3 linked regions of the Chelatococcus sp. YT9 genome follow. The protein of the gene in region 1 interacts with the protein of each later gene in a pairwise test. Links are inferred from orthologs where the notes say so. Each region holds a gene or a part of one and is shown on either strand. Other genes may lie near its edges.

Region 1 (7,356 bases):
CTCGTTGTGCCGAGGCGGTGGTGGGCGCCAGGCCTCCTCGGCGTCGTCCTCCTCGAAGGCGTCGCTGTCGTCGGGTACCTCGCCCTGCGGCGCTTCGGCCGTTTCGCTGGTGCCGTCCTCCATCTCGTCGCTGGCTTCGTCCGTCAGCTCGATGTCACCCTGCTCGGCGCTGGCGTCCTCCTGCGATTCGCCTTCGCCCTGTTCCTGCTTGTCGCCCTCTTCCTGGCTGTCGTCGGATTCGTCCTGCTCGCCCTCTGTGTCGGCATCTTCGGCCATGTCGAGATGCGTAAGGAGGTCACGGATCCCTCTCGCGAAAGCGCGCTGATTCTCAATCGTGCCGAGCAGGCTGTCGAGATCCTTGCCAGCCTTCGCTTCAATGACGTCTCGCCAGAGATCGACAATGCCCTGGGCTGCTGCCGGCGGCGGGCGGCCAGTCAAACGCTCACGCACCATCAGGGCGATTGCATCCTCGAGGGGGGCGTCGTCACGGTCCGTGATGCCCTGCAGGTTCGCGCGCTGGAAGCGCTCCTCGAGCACGGCGGTCAGGTTGTCGCCGACCCCTGTCATCCGCCGGGCGCCGATTGCCTCGACACGTGCCTGTTCCACCGCATCGAAGATGGCGCGGGCCGCCGCGCCCTGTGGCGCCAGCTTGCGATGCGTCACATCGTTGTGGCACGCGAGCCGGAGCGCCATGGCGTCAGCCTGGCCGCGCAGCAGGGCCACGTCGTGGGGCGACATGCGCCGGGGGGGCTCGCTCAGGCGCGCCCGGCCGGGCGTCAGCGCCGGCTTGTCTGACGAGAACGCGACCTCCAGCTCCGGCTGCCGCGCGATGGCGCGCAGCGTCGTCGCTACGGCCTGCTTCAGCGGTTCTGTCGGCGCCTCCTTCGGCGAGGACGGCTTGCGATTGGAAATAGACATGGGTCTCCTGCCGCCGGCCGATTATGGCATCGGACGCGGCGGCTCCATCATCAGCTCAGGGCGACGTTCACGGTCGATTCCGGCAGCTCCTTGCCGAAGCAGCGCTGGTAGAACTCGGCGACCAGCGAGCGCTCGAGTTCATCGCACTTGTTGAGGAAGGTCAGCCGGAAGGCAAACGCGATGTCGTTGAAGATATCTGCATTTTCCGCCCAGGTGATCACCGTGCGCGGCGACATCACGGTCGACAGGTCGCCGTTGATGAAGGCGTTGCGCGTCATATCCGCCACGCGCACCATCTTGCTCACGGTGTCGCGGCCAGCCGCGTCGCGATAGTGCGGCGACTTGGCCACGACGATATCGACCTCGCGGTCGTGCGGCAGGTAGTTCAGCGTCGCGACGATCGACCAGCGGTCCATCTGGCCCTGGTTGATCTGCTGCGTGCCGTGGTAGAGGCCGGAGGTGTCGCCGAGACCCACCGTGTTGGCGGTGGCGAACAGCCGGAAGGCCGGATGCGGGCGGATGACGCGGTTCTGGTCGAGCAGCGTGAGGCGACCCGAAACCTCGAGCACGCGCTGGATCACGAACATCACGTCCGGGCGGCCGGCATCATATTCGTCGAACACGAGCGCGATATTGTTCTGCAACGCCCAGGGCAGCATGCCATCACGGAATTCGGTGACCTGCATTCCATCCTTCACCACGATCGCGTCCTTGCCGACGAGATCGACGCGGCTGACGTGGCTGTCCAGGTTGACGCGCACGCACGGCCAGTTGAGGCGCGCGGCGACCTGTTCGATATGGGTCGACTTGCCCGTGCCGTGATAGCCGGTGATCATCACGCGTCGGTTGCGGGCGAAGCCCGCGAGAATAGCGAGGGTGGTGTCCCGATCGAACAGATAGTCCGGGTCGAGGTCGGGTACATGCTCATCAGGCTCGGAATAGGCGGGCACTTCGAGATCGGTTTCGATGCCGAACACCTTCTGCACGGACAGCTTCATGTCCGGGATGCCTGACTTGTTCTCACTCGTCGCTTGCATAGGTCCTCTCACTCCGTCGCGGCAAGCTCATGCCGCTCGTGGGGCGACTCGCATAAGTTCTCACGCCGCCGATGCGATATCTCGCCACGATAACCATGGATTGCCGTCAGGTCTCTGCCAACACCCCTCCACAGCCCCAGGCCATGGAAGCGGCGGGCCGACAGCGACCCTGGAAACGAGATACAGGGCCGCGTGCAAACAGGCAAATGGGCGAGCACCTCGCGGGGCCAAAATAAGCCGCGGCAGAAGCGCCCGCCAGCGCTCGCACCAGCGTCGTGCTTTCCGGATCCGCCGTGGTCAGCACAATCCAAGTGCCTTCAACGTGTTGTAGGCGCGGATAATGGCTTGCAGCCGCTCCTCGAAGGCCCGGTCGCCGCCATTCGCGTCAGGGTGAAAACGCTTCACCAGCAACTTGTAGCGAGCCTTGATCGTGACGGCATCCACCCCTTCGTCGAGGCCGAGCGTGTCGAGCGCCTGCAACGCGGGCTTCGAGAGCCTTGGCTTGGCCTCCTCCTGGCGCGCGGCCTGGTTGAATGCCCGCGCCCCGAAGACACCGAACGGATCCTCCACATTGGCTCCGGCCGCCTTGCCATTCTCACTGGCCGAACGCGTGGCGCCGCGCGCTGCCGCGTTCATGCCCATCGTCCAGGTGGGGCGGTGGCCGAGGACGGCATCCTTCTGGAAAGCGGCAACCGCGTCATCGCTCATGCCGTTGAAATAATTATAGGACTGGTTGTAGGCGCGCACATGCTCGAGGCAGAAGCGCCAGTACTCGTTCTCGTGGCCGCGTCCCTTTGGCGCGCGATGATCACCCGGCTTGTCGCAACCGGGATGCTCGCACACATGTGTTGCCGCCGCCGCCGGCTTGCTGGCCGTCGACTTCACCCGGATGCGATCGAAGAGGCGCGAATTCAGATTCATGACCATCAGATTATGTTTGCGCGAACAGCATGGACAAGTGGTTTAAAGACACGGCAGCCCCGCCATAAACTCGACCCTGGCCTTGGCTGGAGCCTCAACCACGGGGTTTGATCCGCGGACTGAGGCATTCGCACCCGATGGCGACGACCCGCACAGAGCCGCGTCCCTTGCAGCTTCCCCTCGGGCTATCCTCGGACTACGAACGTGTGACCCACTTCGCGAGAAGGAGCCCCCATGGTCCGCGCCGACAGGATCAATGCCAAGCTAACCGCCGGTCTCGAGCCGCTCGCCCTGAGCGTCATCGATGAGTCGCACCAGCATGCCGGACATGGCGGCTGGCGTGAAGGCGGAGAAACACATTACCGCATCACTATCGTCGCGGATGCTTTTACAGGCAAGTCGCGCCTGGAAAGGCACAGGCTCGTCAACGCGCTTCTCAAGGATGAATTCGCCGACGGCCTGCACGCTCTCGCCATAGAAGCAGCAGCGCCTGGCGAGGCAGTGCGTGGCATTTGACTGTCATATTCTGCCGCGATGATGACGCATGAGTCGCTAATATGGTGGCATTCTTCGCCATCTGGTAACTTTTCTCGTGTGAAACTATGGGCCTTGCCCGGAACCTGCCGTATTATACGGTTAGCTGTCGCTGCGTTCCGGCGGCTAGCCTCGATTGATAAGCGTCGAGAATGTTGAGCGTTATCCGCTGCTTATGACTGCAGGATCGTGTGAGTGCGCGCATGAAAGAGCCGGCGTCCCCAGGGGGCTGGTATTCTGTGCCCCTTGATTAAGGTTGGATAATGACGAACGTGATCTCTCGTTGGGCGGTTGCCTCTTTCGTCGCCGTGGCGGCCACCGGCATTTCGATAGCATCCGTTACGCCAGCTACCGCCAATCCGACCTTGGTCGTCGATGTCGCCAGCGGGCGAGTGCTGCAATCCACCCAGGCCTCCGATCTTTGGTATCCGGCTTCCCTCACGAAGCTGATGACGACCTATCTCGTTTTCCAGGAGATCAAGGCGGGCCGTCTCGCTCTCGACACACCCCTCAAGGTGTCCGCAAGGGCGGCCGCGGAAAAGCCGTCGAAAATCGGCGTCCGGCCAGGATCCGAGATTACCGTCGACAACGCGCTCAAGATGATGCTCGTGAAGTCGGCCAACGATATTGCCGTGGTGCTGGCCGAAGGTGTCAGCGGTTCGGTTGAGGCGTTTGTCGCCCGCATGAACCAGACAGCCCAGTCCATCGGGATGTACGACAGCTACTTCGCCAACCCCAATGGCATGCCGGACGATCGCGCCCGCACCAGCGCGCGCGACTTGGCGGTGCTCGCCCGGTCCCTGATCGTCGATTTTGCTCCCTACCGCGGCTATTTCGAAATCGGCTCTATCCAGCTCGGCAAGCGCACCTTCCAGAATACCAACGGCCTCGTCGGCCGCTATCCCGGGTCCACGGGCATGAAGACGGGATTCATCTGCGCATCTGGGTTCAATGTGGTGGCCACCGCCCAGCAGGGCAACCGTGAGCTTCTCACTGTGGTGCTGGGGGCTCCGTCTGCCGTGCAGCGGACGATCCAGGCCGCCGAGTTGTTCGACTCCGGCTTCTCGCAATGGGGCGGAGGCGGGCCAACCGTCGACAGCCTGCCGCGTGCGGCGCAGGCGGAGCCTGTTAATCTCTACAACGAGATCTGCGGCAAAAATCGCGCACCCTATCTGGTCGATGATGACAATGCGGCGCCGGTCAGTGCGTCGGCTAGCGACGGCGGCAGTCTTGCCAGCTTCTTCTCCAGTGGGCAGCGTGTGAATGGCGCGGCCGCTGTGCGCGGATCCTCGCCAAATCGCCTCGCCCCGCGCGAGAAATTCGTACCGCTCGCCGTTTTCATTGGTCGCACGCCCGGTGCGGAGCCGGATCCCGCCGCCGTTGCGGAGGCAGCGAAGCCGAAGGCCGCCAAGGCGACCAAGCAGGCGGTCAAGACCAACGCGAACGGGCGTAAGCAGATCGAGATCAGCCGTTCCGGAAAAGGTGTGCCGGCTGCTGGAGCCACTGCCTTCGCACCCGTCGAGCAGCCGGGCGGCAGCGCTTCCGGTGCCCTTCAAAAAGCGATCAAGCCAGCCAAGAAAGCGGTCTCAGCCGACAAAGCGGCAGCGGCCAAGGCCTCAGCGCCGACGCCGGCGCCTCGCCCCGCCGCCAAATCTGGCGCCGCTGCCAAGAGCACTGCGAAGACCAAGCCGTTAAGCCTGAATTCCGTCAAGGATTGATCTTTTCGGCAGATGCCGGGCATGCATGAAGCGCATGTTCTGTTCGAAGTGATATAATGTTACATAAGGGCGAGGCATTGATGTCTCGCCCTTTTTCATTGTGTTTGATGGATCCCCGCGCCGTGTCCATCGTGCGGTGCGCCGTGTGATCAGCCCAGGAATGTGACAGATGACATTGCCAGAGGAACCACGCCGGGCGCCGCGCCCAAAGGGACCGATACCTGCGATACCACTGACGATTCTCACCGGCTTTCTCGGCGCTGGAAAGACAAGTCTTCTCAACGCCCTCCTGCGCGAGCCGGATCTGGCCGACACGGTCGTCATCATCAACGAATTCGGGGAAATCGGCCTCGATCATCTTCTCGTCGAAAAGGCCGACGAGGGCATGGTGACCTTGGCTTCAGGCTGTTTGTGCTGCACGATTCGTGGCGATCTCATTTCCACCCTCGAGGATCTTCTGCGCCGCCGTGACAACGGCCGCATCGTGGCTTTCCGCCGGGTGGTCATCGAAACCACGGGACTGGCCGATCCCGCGCCTGTTCTGCACACGGTCCTGTATCATCCTTATCTCGCCAAGCGGTTTGCAATCGATGGGGTGATCACCGTCGTCGATGCGGTCAACGGCGCGGCGACGCTCGACACCCATATCGAGGCCCTGAAGCAGGCGGCCGTCGCTGACCGTCTTGTCATCAGCAAGACGGATCTGCCGGAAACGAGCGAGGCAGACGTCACGGCGTTGAAGCGCCGCCTCGCCGCGCTCAACCCGGCCGCGCCGATTCTGGACATCGCCCAAGGCGAGGCTAAGCCCGCCGCCTTGCTCGGGATCGGGCTCTATGACGTTGACGGCAAGATCGCCGACGTGCGGGCCTGGCTGCAGGCGGAGGCGTTCGACGACAGCCATCGCGACGGGCATGGCCATCACCACGGGCATGATCACGCCGGTGATGATCATCATCATGGCCATCGCGGCCATGACCACGAGGGGCACCATCACCATCATGACGTAAACCGGCACGACGCCCGGATCCGTGCGTTCTGCCTCACAAGCACGCGGCCGATCACCGCCCATAACCTCGATCTGTTCCTCGATCTCCTGCGCGCTTCCCATGGTCCCAATCTCCTGCGGGTCAAGGGCCTCGTGGCGCTCGCCGACGATCCTGACCACCCGATGGTCATCCATGGCGTGCAGCATGTCTTCCACCAGCCGATCCGGCTGGATCGGTGGCCGGACGGGGACCGACGCAGTCGTCTAGTCTTTATTCTGCGCGATCTCGATGAGAGCTTCGTATCGCGTCTGTGGAACGCCTTCCTCGGCGAACCTTCGATCGACGCTCCCGACGCCGCGGCCTTGACAGCCAACCCTCTGGCGCTCGGCGGGGGACGCTAGGCGGAGCGCTATTCGGAGGAGTCACGCCTCGGTCGCTTCGTGGCGTACGATTTTGGGACAATGCCCGCTATCCCAGCGACCCATTGGATGCAACCGCGGGCCGGCCACAGGCGTGGCCGGTGTATCGCGCCATGCCGTACGACGGGGCACGTTCAACCAAGATCAGGTGCGCACCGATTGGGCGTGCGCCGCACCCCCCGTAAAAAATAGTAATATATACAGAAGCTTCTTTTGAAGTCGCCCCAGCCGCGCTGCAAACTGGATCGCTCAACTTCCGATTTCAGTAACTGCGTCATGCGATGAAGATGCGTCGTGAGTGGTCGTAGGGCTCCGTTGTCATCCACTCCGCTCTATCCTGTGGCACAAGACTTGTGCTGCTCGATCGCAAACCCCCGATCCGTCGGGATGTTGTCCTCTTCCGGGACGAGGCAGGTCGAGTAGGGTGGGATTCGGAATGTCCGACGTCTTTCCTTCTGTAGTTGCGGAGCGTGCACCAACGGGTCCCGTCTTGCGGACGACCACCGCAGAACGTATCCGGCTTGTCCCCGCGCCTGTACCGCACCCTGTCCCCATCCCCGTGGACTCGCCGCTTCGGGTCGAGCAGCGCCTGCTCCGTAACATGGGTGAATATGAGGAGCCTTGGACAGATCTCGTGCAGCGGACGTTGGAAGAGAACCCCTTCTATACGCCCGCATTCGCGGGGCCGGCGGCGCAGCATCTTCCGGACGGCCGCTATGTGACAGCAATTCTCGTCTGGGCCGGGCCCGCTGCGCAACGAATGCTCGTCGGGTTCTTTCCCGTGATCCTGCCTCGTTCGGGCGCGCTGCCTGCAGCCGCGCGC
Region 2 (5,259 bases), on another replicon or contig:
TGGCAACATCATACAGGTCGCGCTGAATGCCAACGGCATCAAGACTCAGGATCGCATTCAGCTCGGCGCAACGCCTGTGGTCCGGAAGGCGATCATCGCGGGTGAGATCGACATCTATCCCGAGTATACCGGGAACGCAGGCTTCTTCTTCAACAAGGCCGACGACCCGCTTTGGAAGGACAGCGCAAAAGGCTTTGAAGCGGCCAAGACGCTCGACTACGACGCCAATAAAATCGTTTGGCTCGTTCCGGCGCCCGCCAACAATACCTGGGCAATCGCTGTTCGTAAGGATATCGCGGAACCCAACAAGCTTGCGACCATGTCCGATTTTGGCAAGTGGGTCGCCGGTGGCGGTAAGGTGGTGCTCGCCGCCTCAGCCGAGTTCGTTAACTCGGCAGCCGCCCTGCCCGCCTTTCAGACGGCATATGGTTTCGCGATGAAACCCGACCAGTTGATCGTATTGTCGGGCGGGGATACGGCGACGACGATCAAGGCGGCCGCGGACAAGACCAACGGCTCAAACGCCGCGATGGTCTACGGAACGGACGGAGGGATCGCGGCCTCCGACCTGGTGGTGCTCGCCGACGACAAGAATGTGCAGCCTGTTTATGCGCCTACACCGATCATCCGAGAGGCGGTCCTCAAGGACAATCCGAAAATCGCAGACATTCTGAAGCCAATTTTCCAGTCTCTCGATCTGACGACGCTGCAGGGGCTTAACGCGAAGGTTCAGCTAGGCGGTGAGCCGGCAAAGGCTGTTGCCACAGACTATCTGAAATCCAAAGGTTTCGTGAAGTGAGGACCCGCACGCCATTCGGCGAAACCCGCAACGGATGACGGATTGCCGCCTACCGCTCGGAGGAAAGCGCCTGTCGATAGACCGGCTCGGAATCCTTATTACGCTTTTCCTGGGGTTCGCCCTCTGGCCGTCTCCCTTCGTCACCGTCCGCGCCAATCGGATCGCCAGCGGCCAGCCCTTCACCCTGTTCGAGGCTTTACCGTGGTTCGGGATTGCAGCGCTGTTATCTGCCGTACTGGTGGCTGCCGTAGTCGCGCTGTCTGTCCGGCAGCCCTGGGCTCGCTTAGCAGCGGCCACCCTGGGCCTCATCATCCTGTTGCCAGCCGTCGGCCTTGCCGCCACATGGCTCACACCGGCAGGCAACAGCTTTGCACGTATCTCTCCCGCCGTCGGATTTTGGCTGCTCGCGCTGGGATTGGCTCTGCTCGTCGCGGACAGCATGACGCGCTTGCACGTCTCACCCGCGGCGCGCGTTGGTGCGCTTGTCTCGGCAGCTCTCGTGATCGCGCTCATCATCACCTCCGGTGCCTGGAACGATCTTTCAGTGATGAAGGAATATGCTAACCGGTCCGACAGCTTCGGTCGTGAGATCTATCAGCACCTCCTTCTTGCCATAGGCTCTCTCGTCAGCGCGATCACCGTGGGCGTGCCGCTGGGCATCCTTTGCCATAGGCGAGCGGGGCTTCGCGCCGCCGCGCTTCAGACGCTCGGCATAGTCCAGACGATACCGAGCATCGCTCTGTTCGGAATCCTTATGGTACCGCTCGGATATCTCGCCGCGACCGTGCCGCTGGCGCACGCCGTTGGAATACGAGGCATTGGTGCTGCGCCGGCTTTTGTCGCCTTATTTCTCTATTCCCTGCTGCCGATTGTGGCCAATACGGTTGTTGGGCTGGATCAGGTTTCCGCGGCCGTGATAGATGCGGCGCGGGGCATGGGCATGTCGCGGCGGCAACGGCTCTTGCACGTCGAGTTGCCGCTTTCCCTACCAATCATTCTGGCGGGAGCCCGCATTGTGCTCGTCCAGAATTTGGGACTTGCAAGCGTTGCCGCATTGATCGGCGGCGGCGGCCTCGGAACATTCATCTTCCAAGGCATAGGGCAAACCGCCATGGATCTTGTTCTGCTCGGTGCCATTCCCATCGTCGCGATGGCCTTTGCCGCCGCGGTCATCCTCGATGCAATGGTCGATTTTGCAGACAGGGGAACAGCGTGATCGAGGTCGAGCATCTCACGAAACGCATCGGCGATACGGCGATCGTGGACGACGTGTCGATGACCGTCGAGGCGGGCACTATCACGGTGGTGGTCGGGACCTCAGGGGCAGGCAAATCGACGTTGCTGCGCATGATTAACAGGTTGATCGCGCCAACCCGCGGCCGCGTGCTCATCGATGGCCATGATACCATGACCATTCCGGAGGACACGCTGCGGCATCGGATCGGCTATGTCATCCAAGGCAACGGCCTCTTTCCCCATTGGACGGTCGCGCGCAACATTGCGACGGTCCCGCGCCTGCTGGGATGGGATGCACGGCGGATCGATCAACGCGTGAACGATCTCCTGCTGTTGTTTCAGCTCGATCCAGGCGAATTCGCGGGCAAGTTTCCACATCAGCTCTCCGGCGGACAACAGCAACGGGTGGGGGTGGCACGGGCCCTTGCCGCGGAACCCAACCTACTCCTGATGGATGAGCCGTTCGGGGCCCTCGACCCGGTCATACGCGGGCGAGCGCAAGACGATCTGCTCGGCATTCAACGCCGTTTCGGCACGACAATCATGCTCGTTACCCATGACATGGAAGAGGCCTACCATCTGGGCGATCGCATAGCGGTGATGCACGAAGCAAAACTCGTGCAGTACGGCACACCGGCAGAGCTGTTGATCCGACCGGCGGAGGGCTTTGTGGAGCGCCTCGTGGGATCACCCGACCGACCTTTTCGCCTTCTGTCACTCGCCAAAGTTCGCGATGCGATCGAGCCGGGTGAAGTACCGGGGGTGCCGATAGATCCCGACCTCAACCTTCGGGACGCGCTGTCCCGACTGATATGGACCGGGGCAGAACGCCTCCCCGTCGCGCCAGAACAGGGGCGACCGGGCGGGCACATCAGCGTGAGGGGGATCATCGCTCACGGTCGTTCTACAACGCGGCTCGCCCGATGAAGCATTTCGGTCTTCTCGGACGAGGCCTGGTCCTCATCCTCCTCCTTGGTTTCATCTTGTCCCCGCAATCCTTCGCTCCCTTGTTTCGGCCCCTGACGGAGAACAACGCCCCGGCCATCTATAATCATGGTTCGTTGCTGTCCCTCACCCTCTCGCATCTGACCATCGTGTTCGTCGCCACCTGCGCGAGCACGCTTATCGCCGTAAGCCTGGGGATCCTGGTCACCCGCCCGAGTGGAGCGGAGTTTCTGCCCCTCTCGCGCAGCTTGGTGAACATTGGCCAGACCTTCCCGCCGGTCGCCGTGCTTGCGATCACGGTCCCACTCGTCGGGTTCGGCGAGATGCCGACCTTCATCGCCCTCTTCCTGTATGGCCTGTTGCCGATTTTCGAGAATACACTCACAGGCTTGGCGCAGGTCTCACCCTTGACCCGCGACGCCGCCAGGGGAATGGGGATGACCCCAACTCACCGCCTGGTTCACGTCGAGTTGCCTTTGGCACTGCCGGTAATCCTGGCAGGCATACGGATCTCGACGATCATCAATCTCGGCACCGCCACGCTTGGCTCGACGGTCGCCGCCAAAGGGCTGGGTGAGGTGATCATTGCCGGCCTCCAGTCGAATAACCAAGCATTCGTACTCCAAGGCGGGCTCATCGTGGCGATGCTAGCCGTTCTCGTCGATGGTCTGCTCATCGGTCTCGAGCGCCTCGCCACCTCGCGGCTCGGAGGAAGTGCGCCGAAAGTACGGTTGTGACGAGAACCGACTTCCGTTTGTGCACCTTGCCTCACCCACTGCAGGACAGCCGCGAGGGACAGTCCCAGGCGCCCCTATTGCCCGATCAATGGCCAAGGACAGCTCCCAGAGACTTTCCTCTCGAAGCTTGGCCTCGTCCAATGTTCTGTTGTGATAGACCGCTGCTGGTGTCCCATCAGAACGCTTTACCCAAAATCATGCGTTTGATATCAAGCTGGCAAGGCTACGCTAGTCGTGTCTTCACGAACTGGAATCCGCTCAGCCGCCTGATTTCGATGACTTGCCGACAAATGGAAGCAAAATGAAAAAAGGAGACGATATAAGAAAGTCGAATTCGTTACCAGATTTGGAGAGTGACTACTTCATTACTGAATTCATTCCTTATCTGTTGAACAATATAACAAATTCGATGAATCAGAAATTCAAGAAGTCGCTGCGAAAGTTCGACCTCAATGTCTCGCAATGGCGCGTGCTGGTCGCATTGGGGGCACGGAGCCATATTTCCCTCACAGACCTCGGACAGTTCACGGCCATTGACCAGCCAAGTCTCAGCCGCATCGTGGACCAGCTCGTGGACAGGCAGCTCGTAACACGCATGCCACGCCCGAATGACGGGCGCTTCAATGAAATTGCACTTGCGCCTGCTGGCAGGGCTCTGCGGGATTCGGCTTGGCCCGTTGCCATGGCTCACAGCGAACAGATGTTGGCCAATCTCCTGCCGGAGGAGCAGGAGCACTTACGTGTCCTGCTGAAGAAAGTGGCAGCTAACTTTGCGCGCGACTAGGGGGCAAGCGGGCGAGGAACGCTGCCACGGCCGCGTTGAAAGCGCTTGGATTTTCGATGTTCGACAGATGGCCGGCGCCGGGGATCACGACCAGCTCCGATCCGGGGATGTCCCGGTTTATCTGCCTCGACAAGTCGGGCGGGGTCAATTTGTCATGTTCCCCGACGATGATCAGCGTGGGCACGCTGATCGCGCCGACGTTGCCGACATAATCATCATCGAGATTGGCACGGATCGCCTTTAGGTAAGATTCGCTGCGCAGGGCACTGATGCTAGCGATAAGCCGCTCCAGCGCAGCCGTGCTCACCTGCGGTGCGGCCAGTGATCGCGCGACGCTCTCCGCGATCTCCGAAGGCTTTTTTCCCTCCATCAATGGCTTTGCGCGGCTATTGAAGAAAGCATCGCGATCTTCCTTGCTGCGCGTGTCGACGGTATCAGGACGCGAGTCTGCCAGGATCAGAGAAGCAACCCGCGCCGGGTGACGCGAATAGAAGCGTTGCGCAATACGACCGCCAAGCGATAGTCCGCAAATATGGGCTTTCGTCGCGCCAAAGAAATCCAGTACGCGCACGACATCATCGGCAAAAATATCGAAGGAAGCGGCCCCTGCGTAGTCCTCGCTTCCGCCGTAACCGCGAATGTCCAACGCGACCGTACGATGGGTCGGCGAGAAAGCCGCCACCTGCTCCGCCCAGTTAGAGCGGTTGCCGCCGATGCCGTGCAGAAAGAGCAGAAGCTCTCCGCTGCCGCCCTGGTCG
Region 3 (5,277 bases), 1.2 Mb from region 1 along the record:
GCCGCGGCGAACAGCGCCAGCAACGGGATCGCCCGCAAGGCGCGCGGGTCCCGGTTGGCCATCCCCGGGGCCGGAGCGGCCACCTTCAGTTTGTCGAGAGCGGCCCGGGCGCGCCGCCGGTGCACTTCCCACAAGGCCACAGTCGCCGGATCGCTCTGGCCTATGGCCAACGTGTCGTCGAATGTGCTCGCTGGCCGGTTGGCCACCGGCGCATCCCGGTCGAGCCGATTCAGCGCGGCAGCGCGCGTCGGCCATGAGACCCGTACCAGGGGCCAGAGCGACGCGGCGAAAGCGGCGACAAGGATGCCGACGCCAACGATGCGGTATTGGGCGGGAACGAACGTCCAGAGGCCCAGCCAGGACAGGACGAGGAAGGCGGCGACAACAGCGGCCGGCCACCACAGGGCAGGCCAGACCCGCTCCCACGCCAAGGCGAGGCGTGATTGGCCGATCAGCCGCTCAAGGCGCACAACAGCGCTATCCGGGCCTCGAGCCCGGCCAGCCCTGGCACGCGAGATGGGCGGTGGAGCGTCCTGCATCCGGATCTCCTGACGCGTCGACCGGTCTCACCATCCGGTCACGACTGCTGGCGGCCGGCAAATGCCGACGGCCCTGGGGTTCCCCAAGGCTATAAGGTAGCACGTCAGCGTCAGATAAAAAGCTACGCGCCGATCACAGCCACGCGGGCAGACGATCAAGCCCGATCAATTCGTCGTAAGTGGGGCGCGGCCGGACGACGGCGTAATCGGCACCACGCACCATAACTTCCGGCACGAGCGGGCGCGTATTATAGGTGTTCGCCTGCACCGCACCGTATGCGCCCGCAGTCATTACGGCCAACAAGTCGCCGGCGGCGGCACGGGGGATCCGGCGGCCAAGCGCCAGGTAGTCGCCGCTCTCGCAGACGGGCCCGACCACGTCCGCAATCACGTTTCCGGCATCGGGCTTTGGAATAACCACCGGCTTGATGTCGTGATGGGCTTCGTAGAGCGTCGGCCTGATCAGGTCATTCATGCCGGCGTCGCAAATCACGAAAGTGCGGCTGTCACCTGTCTTTACGTAAAGCACGCGCGTCACGAGGATGCCGGCGTTGCCTACAATAAGCCGGCCGGGCTCAAACAGGAGCGTGAGGCCGAGATTGCCGGCATGGCGCTTGACGATGGCTGCATAAGCGACGGGATCGGGCGGCGCGACCTTGTCCTCTTCATAGGGTACTCCAAGCCCGCCGCCGAAATCCACATGAGTGAGATGATGGCCGGCGGCCATGAGATCCCTTGCGAGCTCAGCCAGGAGGCTCGCGGCGTTGTCCACTGGCGTGAGATCGGTGATCTGACTGCCGATATGCATGTCGACGCCATGAACCGCGATTCCGGGCAGGGTGGCGGCACGGGCATAGACATCCCTGGCTCGCGAGATGGGAATGCCGAACTTGTTGTCGGATTTTCCGGTCGAGATCTTGGCGTGGGTCTTGGCGTCGACGTCCGGATTGACGCGCAACGAGATGGGGGCGGCAAGGCCGAGCGCGTGCGCGACTTCCGACAGGGCCTCGAGTTCGGGTTCCGATTCCACATTGAAGCAGAGGATGCCCTGCTTCAGCGCGAAGGCCATCTCGTCTTTCGTCTTGCCGACGCCGGAGAACACAATGCGCTGGGCAGGAATGCCGGCCGCGAGTGCTCGCCGCAGCTCCCCCTCCGAGACGATATCAGCACCAGCGCCGAGGCGCGCCAGCGTCGCAATGACAGCCTGGTTGGAGTTTGCCTTCAGCGCGTAGCAGACGATCGAGGGCAGCTCTCCGAAGGCCTCCGAGAAGACGCGATAGTGCCGTTCGAGCGTCGCGGTGGAATAACAGTAGAACGGCGTGCCCACCTCATCCGCGATGCGGGCGATGGACACGTCCTCGGCATGCATGACGCCGTTGGAATAAGCAAAATGATGCATGGGACGCTCGATAACCGGACGTTCGATAAACCTGGACTGGAGTACGGATCGACCAAAGCACGTGCGCTTTGGTGAACCGAGGCTCCCTGATGTCGCCCGCGGGGGCGCTCAGCGCTCGCGGGGGGATAGACGAGGATCTCAAACCGCTCCGGGATGTTAAAGGATCTTGTCCAGGATGAACGGCCTGTTGGGGATGACATAACCGGTTGATCGTTTCTCCCGCTGAGCTCCGATGGGGGAGGGGGTCAGCGACGGTGCGGTCGTCTCAGATTGCTCGGTCTTGGGCGCGTTCGGATCGGGGGGCATTTCAAGCGCCCCGCGCCGGCCGCAAGCGCCGAGGGCGACGGCAACGACCACCGCCACAACGGCGACACGGATGCCGCGCGAGCGGTTGACACCCGGATGCGGCGATGGGGCGGCTGGGCGAGAAGAGAGGATTCCGATCACAAGCAATCTCCGAATAGCGGCGGCACTATAGCGAAACCCGGCCCAAGTGCGAGCCCCGAAGTCGGATCGGATCGCAACACACCCCATGAACTGCGCCAAATCCGTTAACCGTTTGCAAAGCATGCCGCCCCTGGTTGCCCTTCGCGGCACCGAGGTCGGGTGGGGGCTGCTCGTCGATCACGATCTTGTGGCGATCACGCTGTCCTGGCGGCTGCACTTCATTTCGCCTGTCTAACCTCGTATATCGCACCGAGGCATGCCGTTTGCTCAAATTTTGGTCGAAGGGGCGATATGGGTTTTCAGTTTCTTGCAACGCGCGGTAAAGCCTCGCTCGCGCTGGCGGCTCTTTTGGGCCTCGCCGTTGCCGGCGGCCTTGTCTATGCCCTCGCGACGCCGAGCTCGCAGGGTGACGTCGGGCTGTGCAAGGCGAACACAGCGCTTGCCGCCCGGCTCGACGAGCTGGCGCGCGGCGAGGTCGCTGCGGTGCAGGTGGAAAAGCGCCCGAAGCCGATTCCGGCCCTTGCCTTCAAGGATCAGGATGGCAAGGCAGTGACCATGGCTGATTTCGCTGGTCGCACGGTGCTCGTCAATCTCTGGGCGACCTGGTGCGTGCCTTGCCGCAAGGAAATGCCGGCCCTCGACCAATTGCAGGCGAAGCTCGGGGGCGACGATTTCCAGGTCGTCGCCATCAATATCGACACGCGCAACCTCGACAAGCCCAAGGCCTGGCTCACCGAGAACGGCATCCATAAGCTCGGCTATTATGCCGACCCGGAAGCGAAGGTTTTCCAGGCGCTCAAGGAGGCAGGGAAAGCTTTCGGCATGCCGACCACCGTCGTCGTCGACCGCAACGGCTGCATGCTCGCGAGCCTCGCAGGCCCGGCAGAATGGGCTTCCGACGATGCGGTCGCGCTGATCAAGGCAGCGATGGCGCGGTGACGGGTCGGAGGTCAGTCAACCTTATCTGAGTGTCCCGGCTCGATAGAAGCGCCCCTTCTCCCCGTGGGAGAGGGACAGGGCCCATGAACGCCTCATGAAGAACGAGGGTCGGCAGTATTCATGGATCCCCTTCCCGGCGCTACGCCGCCGCCGGGGATGACACCAAGCGTATCACGGCCCAAGTATGACGGCCCACTTGTCATCCCCGGCGAGAGCCGAAGGCTCTCGGGAAGGGGATCCAGAGATCAAGGGTTGTGGTCATACATCTCCTTGGCAGCCTGCTGTACAGCCTACCAAGGATGTCACACGCCGAGATTGCCTTGCCGGAAAATCGTTCGTCCTCAGCCCGCCGCCTGCCGAACGGCGATGCCCTTTTCGCCGAGGAACGTCTGCAATTCTCCGGACTGGAACATTTCGCGCACAATATCGCAGCCGCCGATGAACTCGCCCTTCACATAGAGCTGAGGAATGGTCGGCCAGTTGGAATAGTCCTTGATGCCCTGTCGGACATCGGCGTCGTCGAGGACGTTGACGCCCTGATAGGCGACGCCGAGATAATCGAGGATCTGGACGACCTGGCCGGAAAACCCGCACATGGGAAACTGCGGCGTGCCCTTCATGAACAGCACGATGTCGTTGGTCTTCACGGCATTGTCGATGAACGCGCGGGCATCGGTCATGGAATCAATCCTTGGGTCGGCGCACAAGATGCGCGCCTCGGTCGTAGGTCAATCGTCTGGGCTCAATCTTGGGGAGCCGAGGTCGTCAGCGCAAGGGCGTGCAGCGCGCCGCCCATGCGGCCCTGCAGGGCGGCGTAAACCGTCTGATGCTGCTGCAGGCGGCTTTTGCCCTTGAAGGAGGGCGCGATCACCGTCGCGGCATAGTGATCCCCATCCCCCGCCAAGTCACGGATCTCGACGACGGCATCGGGAATATGGGCCTTGATCAGCACCTCGATGTCGTGGGCATCCATTGCCATGGCTTATCAGGTCCTCGTGGATGTTGGTTTCAGACTTAAACTTTACCAGCCATGTAATCCGGGAGCCAAGCCTCATGCCGGCTCTTGAGATCAGCTACTGATATGGGCGCTTCGCCCGGCCACTGCAACGCTTCGCCGCCGGTCGTGCCGAGCCGTGACGCGGGGACGCCGGCTTGCGCGGCCGCAGCGATGACGTCGTCAGCCTTCGAGGCCGGCACCGTCACGACGTAGCGCGCCTGATCCTCGCCGAAGAGGAACGCATGGGCGGGCATGGTCGCAGGCAGGGCCTCGATCGTCGCGCCGATGCCGGAGGCCATCGCCATTTCCGCGAGCGCCACGGCCAGGCCGCCGTCGGACAGGTCATGCACGGCCGTCGCCTCGCCGGCGAGGATGAGCTCGCGCACGAAATCGCCGTTGCGACGCTCGGCGCTGAGATCGACCGGCGGCGGCGCGCCTTCCTCACGGCCGCAGACGTCGCGCAGGTAGACCGACTGGCCGAGCCATCCCGCCGTCTCGCCGACGATGAGGATGGCCTCGCCCGCCGCCCTGAAGGGTAGGCTCGCGGCCTTCGTGACATCCGCGATGAGACCGACGCCGCCGATCGAGGGCGTCGGGAGGATGCCGCGCCCCTGGGTCTCGTTGTAGAGCGAGACATTGCCGGAGACGATGGGGAAATCGAGCGCCCGGCACGCCTCGCCAATGCCCTGGATGGCGCCGACGAACTGGCCCATATATTCCGGCCGCTCGGGGTTTCCGAAATTGAGGTTGTCGGTCAAGGCCAGGGGCTTGGCGCCGACCGCGGTGATGTTGCGCCAGGCCTCGGCCACCGCCTGCTTGCCGCCCTCGACCGGATCGGCCTCGCAATAGCGCTGGGTCACGTCGGTGGTCAGCGCGATGCCCTTGGGGCCGTCCTTGATGCGCACGACGGCCGCGTCGCCGCCCGGCGTCTGCACGGTGTTGCCCTGGATGATGTG

Evidence for each region. Proteins that work in one complex are often made in the same cells at the same time.
Region 2: the proteins of KIO76_RS07490 (region 1) and KIO76_RS25900 interact in binary tests that used the Escherichia coli proteins (3 or more experiments, as listed by UniProt). The link is inferred for Chelatococcus sp. YT9 from one-to-one orthologs.
Region 3: the proteins of KIO76_RS07490 (region 1) and grxD interact in binary tests that used the Escherichia coli proteins (3 or more experiments, as listed by UniProt). The link is inferred for Chelatococcus sp. YT9 from one-to-one orthologs.

Annotation. Positions count from the first base shown.
Region 1 is NZ_JAHBRW010000001.1:1,668,562-1,675,917, forward strand. The notes cover bases 2,067-4,751. They hold KIO76_RS07490 (BolA family protein), read left to right. Parts: upstream 2,067-3,110; coding sequence 3,111-3,392; downstream 3,393-4,751. Other genes in these bases: KIO76_RS07485 (J domain-containing protein), read right to left, coding at 2,253-2,876; KIO76_RS07495 (D-alanyl-D-alanine carboxypeptidase family protein), read left to right, coding at 3,683-4,751. Outside these bases: cobaltochelatase subunit CobT, read right to left, coding at 1-918; cobaltochelatase subunit CobS, read right to left, coding at 969-1,955; more of KIO76_RS07495, read left to right, coding at 4,752-5,128; KIO76_RS07500 (CobW family GTP-binding protein), read left to right, coding at 5,298-6,515; KIO76_RS07505 (GNAT family N-acetyltransferase), read left to right, coding at 6,970-7,356. UniProt on the Escherichia coli protein: Transcriptional regulator that plays an important role in general stress response. Has many effects on cell morphology, cell growth and cell division. Acts by regulating the transcription of many genes, including dacA (PBP-5), dacC (PBP-6), ampC and mreB.
Region 2 is NZ_JAHBRW010000002.1:1,283,770-1,289,028, reverse strand. What follows is about bases 1-2,924. They hold KIO76_RS25900 (ABC transporter permease), read left to right. Parts: upstream 1-833; coding sequence 834-2,015; downstream 2,016-2,924. Other genes in these bases: KIO76_RS25895 (ABC transporter ATP-binding protein), read left to right, coding at 2,012-2,924; osmF (glycine betaine ABC transporter substrate-binding protein OsmF), read left to right, coding at 1-799. Outside these bases: more of KIO76_RS25895, read left to right, coding at 2,925-2,962; KIO76_RS25890 (ABC transporter permease), read left to right, coding at 2,959-3,717; KIO76_RS25885 (MarR family winged helix-turn-helix transcriptional regulator), read left to right, coding at 4,019-4,501; KIO76_RS25880 (alpha/beta fold hydrolase), read right to left, coding at 4,482-5,259.
Region 3 is NZ_JAHBRW010000001.1:440,802-446,078, reverse strand. What follows is about bases 2,336-5,277. They hold grxD (Grx4 family monothiol glutaredoxin), read right to left. Parts: upstream 4,005-5,277; coding sequence 3,666-4,004; downstream 2,336-3,665. Other genes in these bases: purL (phosphoribosylformylglycinamidine synthase subunit PurL), read right to left, coding at 4,339-5,277; KIO76_RS01930 (BolA/IbaG family iron-sulfur metabolism protein), read right to left, coding at 4,067-4,303; tlpA (thiol:disulfide interchange protein TlpA), read left to right, coding at 2,677-3,324; lptM (LPS translocon maturation chaperone LptM), read right to left, coding at 2,336-2,385. Also shown: KIO76_RS01955 (TIGR02302 family protein), read right to left, coding at 1-539; lysA (diaminopimelate decarboxylase), read right to left, coding at 673-1,938; more of lptM, read right to left, coding at 2,095-2,335. UniProt on the Escherichia coli protein: Monothiol glutaredoxin involved in the biogenesis of iron-sulfur clusters.